2 linked regions of the Metabacillus sp. B2-18 genome follow. The protein of the gene in region 1 interacts with the protein of each later gene in a pairwise test. Links are inferred from orthologs where the notes say so. Each region holds a gene or a part of one and is shown on either strand. Other genes may lie near its edges. The genes, in order: pepT and tpiA.

The links.
Region 2: the proteins of pepT (region 1) and tpiA interact in binary tests that used the Escherichia coli proteins (3 or more experiments, as listed by UniProt). The link is inferred for Metabacillus sp. B2-18 from one-to-one orthologs.

The regions. Positions count from the first base shown.
Region 1 is NZ_CP088245.1:5,010,541-5,013,844, forward strand. The notes cover bases 179-3,149. They hold pepT (peptidase T), read left to right. Parts: upstream 179-1,033; coding sequence 1,034-2,266; downstream 2,267-3,149. Other genes in these bases: LPC09_RS24980 (DUF5068 domain-containing protein), read left to right, coding at 179-870; LPC09_RS24990 (sigma-54 interaction domain-containing protein), read right to left, coding at 2,311-3,149. Outside these bases: more of LPC09_RS24980, read left to right, coding at 1-178; more of LPC09_RS24990, read right to left, coding at 3,150-3,304. UniProt on the Escherichia coli protein: Cleaves the N-terminal amino acid of tripeptides.
Region 2 is NZ_CP088245.1:4,290,331-4,293,631, reverse strand. The notes cover bases 282-3,249. They hold tpiA (triose-phosphate isomerase), read left to right. Parts: upstream 282-1,368; coding sequence 1,369-2,130; downstream 2,131-3,249. Other genes in these bases: gpmI (2,3-bisphosphoglycerate-independent phosphoglycerate mutase), read left to right, coding at 2,123-3,249; LPC09_RS21730 (phosphoglycerate kinase), read left to right, coding at 282-1,282. In the rest of the region: more of LPC09_RS21730, read left to right, coding at 98-281; more of gpmI, read left to right, coding at 3,250-3,301. UniProt on the Escherichia coli protein: Involved in the gluconeogenesis. Catalyzes stereospecifically the conversion of dihydroxyacetone phosphate (DHAP) to D-glyceraldehyde-3-phosphate (G3P).

The sequences.
Region 1 (3,304 bases):
GCTAAAGTGACTATAGAAAATGGAACAGATAAACCTATGTATTATAACAATTCTCATCGAATTCAGTTAAGCAATGATTTAGATTACATACCTTCTGACTGGAAAGCATTTGTACCAGAAGATCAACAGATTTTTAAGATTAAAAAGAACCAAGATGACATCTCCTTATTCGAAGCAGGAGAAAAAGTAACAGGTCTATTAACTTTTAAAATGACTAATGAAGATTTTGAAAAGTTAAAATCAGTTAAGCCTAAATACGTAATAGAAGGCGGAGTAGCAGAGAACTCTGATTTTAGCGGAAGCATTTCAGGAAATTCACCGTCATATGATTTCATCTACAATGATGAACAAGCAGAGACAACAGCTTCTCAACCACAGTTCTATCAAGATCGTTTAACATCAGATAACTGGGCTGATAAGAAAATGATTTTTGAAAAATTGAATATAAATGATACCAAAAAAATCGGTGATGTGAATGTTACGGTTGAAGGGGTACAGTACACAGAAGTTATTCCAACCGAAGCAAATAAAGAAATGTTTAGTGATTTTGGAGACAGTGGTGTTGCTGCCCTAACTGTTAAAGTGAAAATTGATAACGGATCAACCACACCAGTTAGTATCAACAATTTAGGGACTATTTTAAATGTTGACGATAACCGAGTTAGAGTCCTTAGTCAGGGAATGGCTGAACCACGTGACCCAGCCACAATTGCTGCTGGTGAAACTGGGGAAAAACTCCATGTTTTCTTATTTAGAAAAGATGAATTTGGTTTATATAAAAAGTTTGTTATGGAATTTGGTCCTTTTTATGCTGAAAACGGTGAAAAAGCATTTAAAGGCAGAACAGCAGAATTTACGTTACCTAGGTAAATGTGCATAAGTATACTCAATAAAGAGGGTTTTGTGAAATGTGCCTTGTATTTAAAACAGAGGCATCTCTTTTACAAACCTCTTTTTTATATTCTCTAAATTTTCCTCATCATTCCTTAACATGATAAGATAAACCTATCTCATAGTAAGGAGAGTAATGATGATGAAAAATGAAATCATTGAAAGATTTACAAGCTATGTAAAAGTTGATACACAATCAAACGAAAACAATGATACATGTCCATCCACACCTGGTCAGCTTAAACTTGGCAAGCAGCTAGTAGAAGAACTGAAGGAAATTGGTATGCAGGATGTCACAATGGATGATAACGGCTATGTGATGGCAACGCTTCCTGCAAATACAGATAAGGAATTGCCTACAATTGGGTTTCTCGCACATATCGATACAGCAACAGATTTCACTGGTAAAAATGTAAATCCTCAGCTCATCTCAAGTTACGATGGAAAAGATATTGTTCTTAATGAAGAGCTAAATGTGGTTTTATCTGCATCACAATTTCCGAACCTTAAAAATTACGAAGGTCATACACTTATCACAACTGATGGAACAACTTTATTAGGTGCAGATAACAAAGCAGGTATTGCAGAAATTATGACGAGTATGGCCTATCTGATTAACCATCCTGAAATCAAGCATGGCAAAATACGCGTAGCCTTTACACCTGATGAAGAAATCGGGAGGGGACCTCATAAATTTGATGTTGAGGCCTTTCATGCTGACTTTGCCTACACAATCGATGGCGGTCCATTAGGTGAGCTTCAGTACGAAAGCTTTAATGCAGCAGCAGCAAAAATTACATTTAAAGGGAACAATGTTCACCCTGGAACGGCAAAGGGTAAAATGGTGAACTCTGCAAAAATAGCAATGGCTTTTCAAAGCAAGCTCCCTGCAATGGAAGCTCCTGAGTTTACAGAAGGATATGAAGGATTTTATCATCTTATTGGCTTACAAGGTGATGTTGAGAATACATATGTTCATTACATTATCCGTGATCATGATAAACAGAAGTTTGAAGAAAGAAAGCAAACAATTACTAAGCTTGTAGAGGAATTTCAATCTGTATATGGGCAGGATGCCATTGTTTTAGAGCTTAATGATCAATATTATAATATGAAAGATAAAATTGAGCCTGTGAAGTATATTGTTGATGTGGCCCATGAGGCAATGGAGAACCTTGGTATCACACCTATCGTTGAACCGATCCGTGGCGGAACTGACGGATCACAGCTATCCTATATGGGATTACCAACCCCGAATGTGTTCACTGGCGGTGAAAATTTCCACGGGAAGTTTGAATTTATTTCGGTTGATAATATGGTGAAAGCAACTGAAACCATAATTGAAATATGTAAGCTATTTGAGAAAAGAGGGTAACTGTTAAAGGGGCAATTTCCTTCACTTAGGAATGCCCCTTTTTATCATTGATTTCTAAAGTAGGATACGGTTTTTTGTGTAATATCTGTTCCTGCACGTCCACGCCCTATGCTAATAAATCCAAGTTCAGCAAGCTTACTCATTTTTGTTCGTAGTTGTTGTTCCGTTAAAGGATGGGAATGAAGCCTGGACCACTCGACTAATTTCAACCTACTTATCCCACTGTTATTTTGATAAAGCTCATATATTCCTTTAAGAACAAATTCTAGCTCAGGATTAAGAATTCTTACTTCATCTTTCTCTTTTTCCTCAATGGAGAAGTCTGTCGGCAAATGCTCCTCTCTCAAAGGTTCACCATTTGCAACAGCCACCATATATTGCAAAACATTCTTTAGCTCTCTTACATTTCCTTTCCAGGGTTGCTTTTTAAAAAAATACAACAAATGTTCATCCAATATTCTCTGTTGATCGTTCACACTAAACTGCTCTAAAAATGCTTGAATGAAAAAGGGAATATCATCAATGCGATCTCTAAGTGGAGGAATCTTCAAATATAATACTTTAAGACGATGATAAAGATCTTCCCTGAATTGTCCGTTCTCTATCATGTCTGGTAAGTTTTTATTCGTAGCCGCAATGACACGCACATTGATTGGTATGTTTTTTTCTCCTCCAATTTTCCTCACTTCCATCTCTTGTAAAACTCGAAGTAATCTTGCTTGAAGCTTCACGCTGATATCACCAATTTCATCTAGAAAGATTGTGCCACCATCCGCTTGTTCAAATAATCCTTTCTTCCCTCCCTTTTTTGCACCAGTAAAGGCGCCATCTTCGTATCCAAACAGCTCACTTTCTAACAAATCCTCTGGAAGGGCACTGAAATTGATTGCAACGAATGGATTGTTAACTCTTGATGAGGCTTGATGAATGGCATGTGCAAACAGTTCCTTGCCTGTCCCATTTTCCCCAACTATTAAAATGGGTGCCTCTGTTTTAGCTAATCGAAAGGCAATTTCCTTTGTTTCCTCTATTAATCTG
Region 2 (3,301 bases), 720 kb from region 1 along the record:
CTCACATAAAAGTAAAGAACACCTTTCTGTGAGGCTCGTCTTGTGCTTGTCGGGCCTGAACGAGGCGCTTCCGCATTTCAAATTAGGAGGGCTTTCCATGAACAAAAAGTCAGTTAAAGACATTGATGTAAAAGGAAAAGTCGTCTTTTGTCGCGTTGATTTCAACGTACCGATGAAGGATGGACAAGTAACAGACGAAACACGTATTCGTGCGGCTTTACCAACAATCCAATACTTAAGTGAGCAAGGTGCTAAAGTTGTTTTAGCAAGTCACTTAGGTCGTCCAAAAGGTGAAGTAGTTGAAGAGCTTCGCTTAAATGCAGTAGCTGAAAAACTACAAGAGCTTTCTGGTAAAAATGTTGTGAAAACAGATGAAGCATACGGCGAAACTGTTAAAGCTGAAATCGCAAAATTAGAAGAAGGCGGACTTCTATTATTAGAAAACGTTCGTTTCTATCCTGGTGAAGAGAAAAACGATCCAGAATTAGCGAAAGCTTTTGCTGAATTAGCTGACATTTATGTGAACGATGCATTCGGAGCAGCACACCGTGCACATGCTTCAACTGAAGGTATCGCTAAACATATTCCAGCTGTTGCAGGTTTCTTAATGGAAAAAGAGCTTGAAGTTCTTGGGAAAGCTTTATCAAACCCAGAGCGCCCATTTACTGCAATCATCGGTGGAGCAAAAGTTAAAGACAAAATCGGTGTAATAGATAATCTGCTTAATAAAGTAGACAACCTAATCATCGGTGGTGGACTAGCTTACACATTCATCAAAGCTTTAGGTCATGATGTTGGTAAATCATTATTAGAAGAAGACAAAATTGACTTAGCAAAATCATACCTTGATCAAGCAAAAGAAAAAGGCGTTAACTTCTACATGCCTGTTGATGTTGTTGTAGCAGATGACTTCTCAAACGATGCGAACACTCAAATTGTATCAATCGATAGCATTCCAAGTGATTGGGAAGGTCTTGATGCAGGTCCAAAAACTCGTGAAATCTACGCTGACGTTATTAAAAACTCTAAGCTTGTCATCTGGAATGGACCAATGGGTGTATTCGAATTAGAAGCATTCGCTGGTGGTACAAAAGCAGTTGCAGAAGCATTAGCTGAAGCAAATGATACATATTCCGTAATTGGAGGAGGAGATTCAGCTGCCGCTGTAGAAAAGTTCAATTTGGCTGATAAAATGAGCCACATTTCTACTGGTGGTGGAGCTTCTCTAGAATTCATGGAAGGTAAAGAGCTTCCAGGTGTTGTAGCATTAAACGATAAATAAAAATCGAATGCGTTTTTCGCAAATGTAGATTTGTCGCGACATCTATTCTGCTGAAAAATTGCACTCGGAAGAGGACGGTGTAAAGAATGAGAAAACCAATTATCGCAGGTAACTGGAAAATGAACAAAGTTTCTTCAGAAGCAAAAAGCTTTGTAGAGGAAGTAAAAAGTCTAGTGCCTTCTGCTGAAAACGTTGACTCAGTAGTTTGTGCTCCAGCTCTATTTTTAGAAAGCCTTGTAGCTTCAACAGAAGGCAGTGACCTAAAAGTAGGTGCACAAAATATGCACTTTGAAGAAAATGGAGCTTTCACTGGCGAAATTAGCCCAGTAGCACTAAAAGATCTTGGTGTAAGCTATGTGATCTTAGGTCACTCTGAGCGTAGAGAAATGTTTGCTGAAACAGATGAAACAGTAAACAAAAAGACTCTAGCTGCATTCCAGCATGGTTTAACGCCAATCGTTTGTTGTGGTGAAACATTAGAAGAGCGTGAAGCAGGAAAAACAAATGATCTAGTAGGAGACCAAGTAAAGAAAGCTTTACAAGGTTTATCAGAAGATCAAGTAAAACAAACTGTTGTTGCGTATGAGCCAATCTGGGCAATCGGAACAGGAAAATCTTCTTCTGCTGAGGATGCTAACGAAGTATGTGCTCACATTCGTCAAGTGATTGCAGAGCAATTCTCTTCTGACGTTGCACAAGCAGTTCGTATTCAATACGGCGGTAGCGTAAAGCCTGCTAACATCAAAGAATATATGGCACAATCTGATATTGATGGTGCATTAGTAGGTGGAGCTAGCTTAGAAGCTCAATCTTTCCTTCAACTTTTGGAGGGTAGCAAAAATGAGTAAAGCACCAGTTGCACTAATTATTCTTGACGGCTTTGCTTGCCGCCAAGAAACGAAAGGTAATGCTGTTGCACAAGCGAAAAAGCCTAACTTTGATCGCTTTTGGAATCAATATCCTCATGCTCAATTAATCGCTTCAGGTGAGGCAGTAGGTCTTCCAGAAGGTCAAATGGGGAACTCTGAAGTAGGTCACTTAAATATTGGTGCAGGTCGTATTGTGTACCAAAGCTTAACACGTGTAAACGTAGCAATTCGCGAAGGTGAGTTTGCAAAAAACGACACGTTTGTTGAAGCTATTAATCATGTGAAAAACACAGGTAAAAATCTTCACTTATTCGGTTTGCTATCTGACGGTGGCGTTCATAGCCATATTCAACATTTATATGCCCTTTTAAAGCTTGCAGCAGATGAAGGCGTAAATAATGTTTACATTCATGGCTTCTTAGATGGTCGTGACGTTGGTCCAAAAACGGCAAAAGTTTACTTGGATGAACTTCAAGAAAAAATCAAAGAATACGGTGTCGGGGAAATTGCGACATTATCTGGACGTTACTACTCTATGGACCGCGATAAGCGTTGGGATCGTGTTGAAAAGTCTTACCGTGCCATGGTATACGGTGAAGGCCCAACTTACAGCACACCAGATGAGCTTGTTGCCGATTCTTATAACAATGGAATTTTTGACGAATTCGTCATTCCATCTGTTATGACAAAAGAAGACGGTTCACCAGTTGCAACGATTGAAGACAATGATGCGGTGATTTTCTATAATTTCCGCCCTGACCGTGCGATTCAAATTTCCAACACGTTCACAAATGAAGATTTCCGTTCATTTGATCGTGGTGAAAATCATCCGAAAAACCTACACTTTGTGTGTTTAACACACTTTAGTGAAACAGTCGACGGATATGTGGCATTCAAGCCAACTAATCTTGATAATACGCTCGGTGAAGTATTATCTCAAAATAATCTAACTCAACTTCGAATTGCTGAAACGGAAAAATATCCTCACGTAACATTCTTTATGAGTGGCGGACGTGAAGAGAAGTTTCCAGGCGAAGAAAGAATCTTAATTGATTCTCCGAAGGTTGCAACATATGATCTCAAGCCTGAAATGAGCGCCTACGAAGTAACGGACGCGTTACTTGGCGAAATTGCAGCTGACAAATTTGAT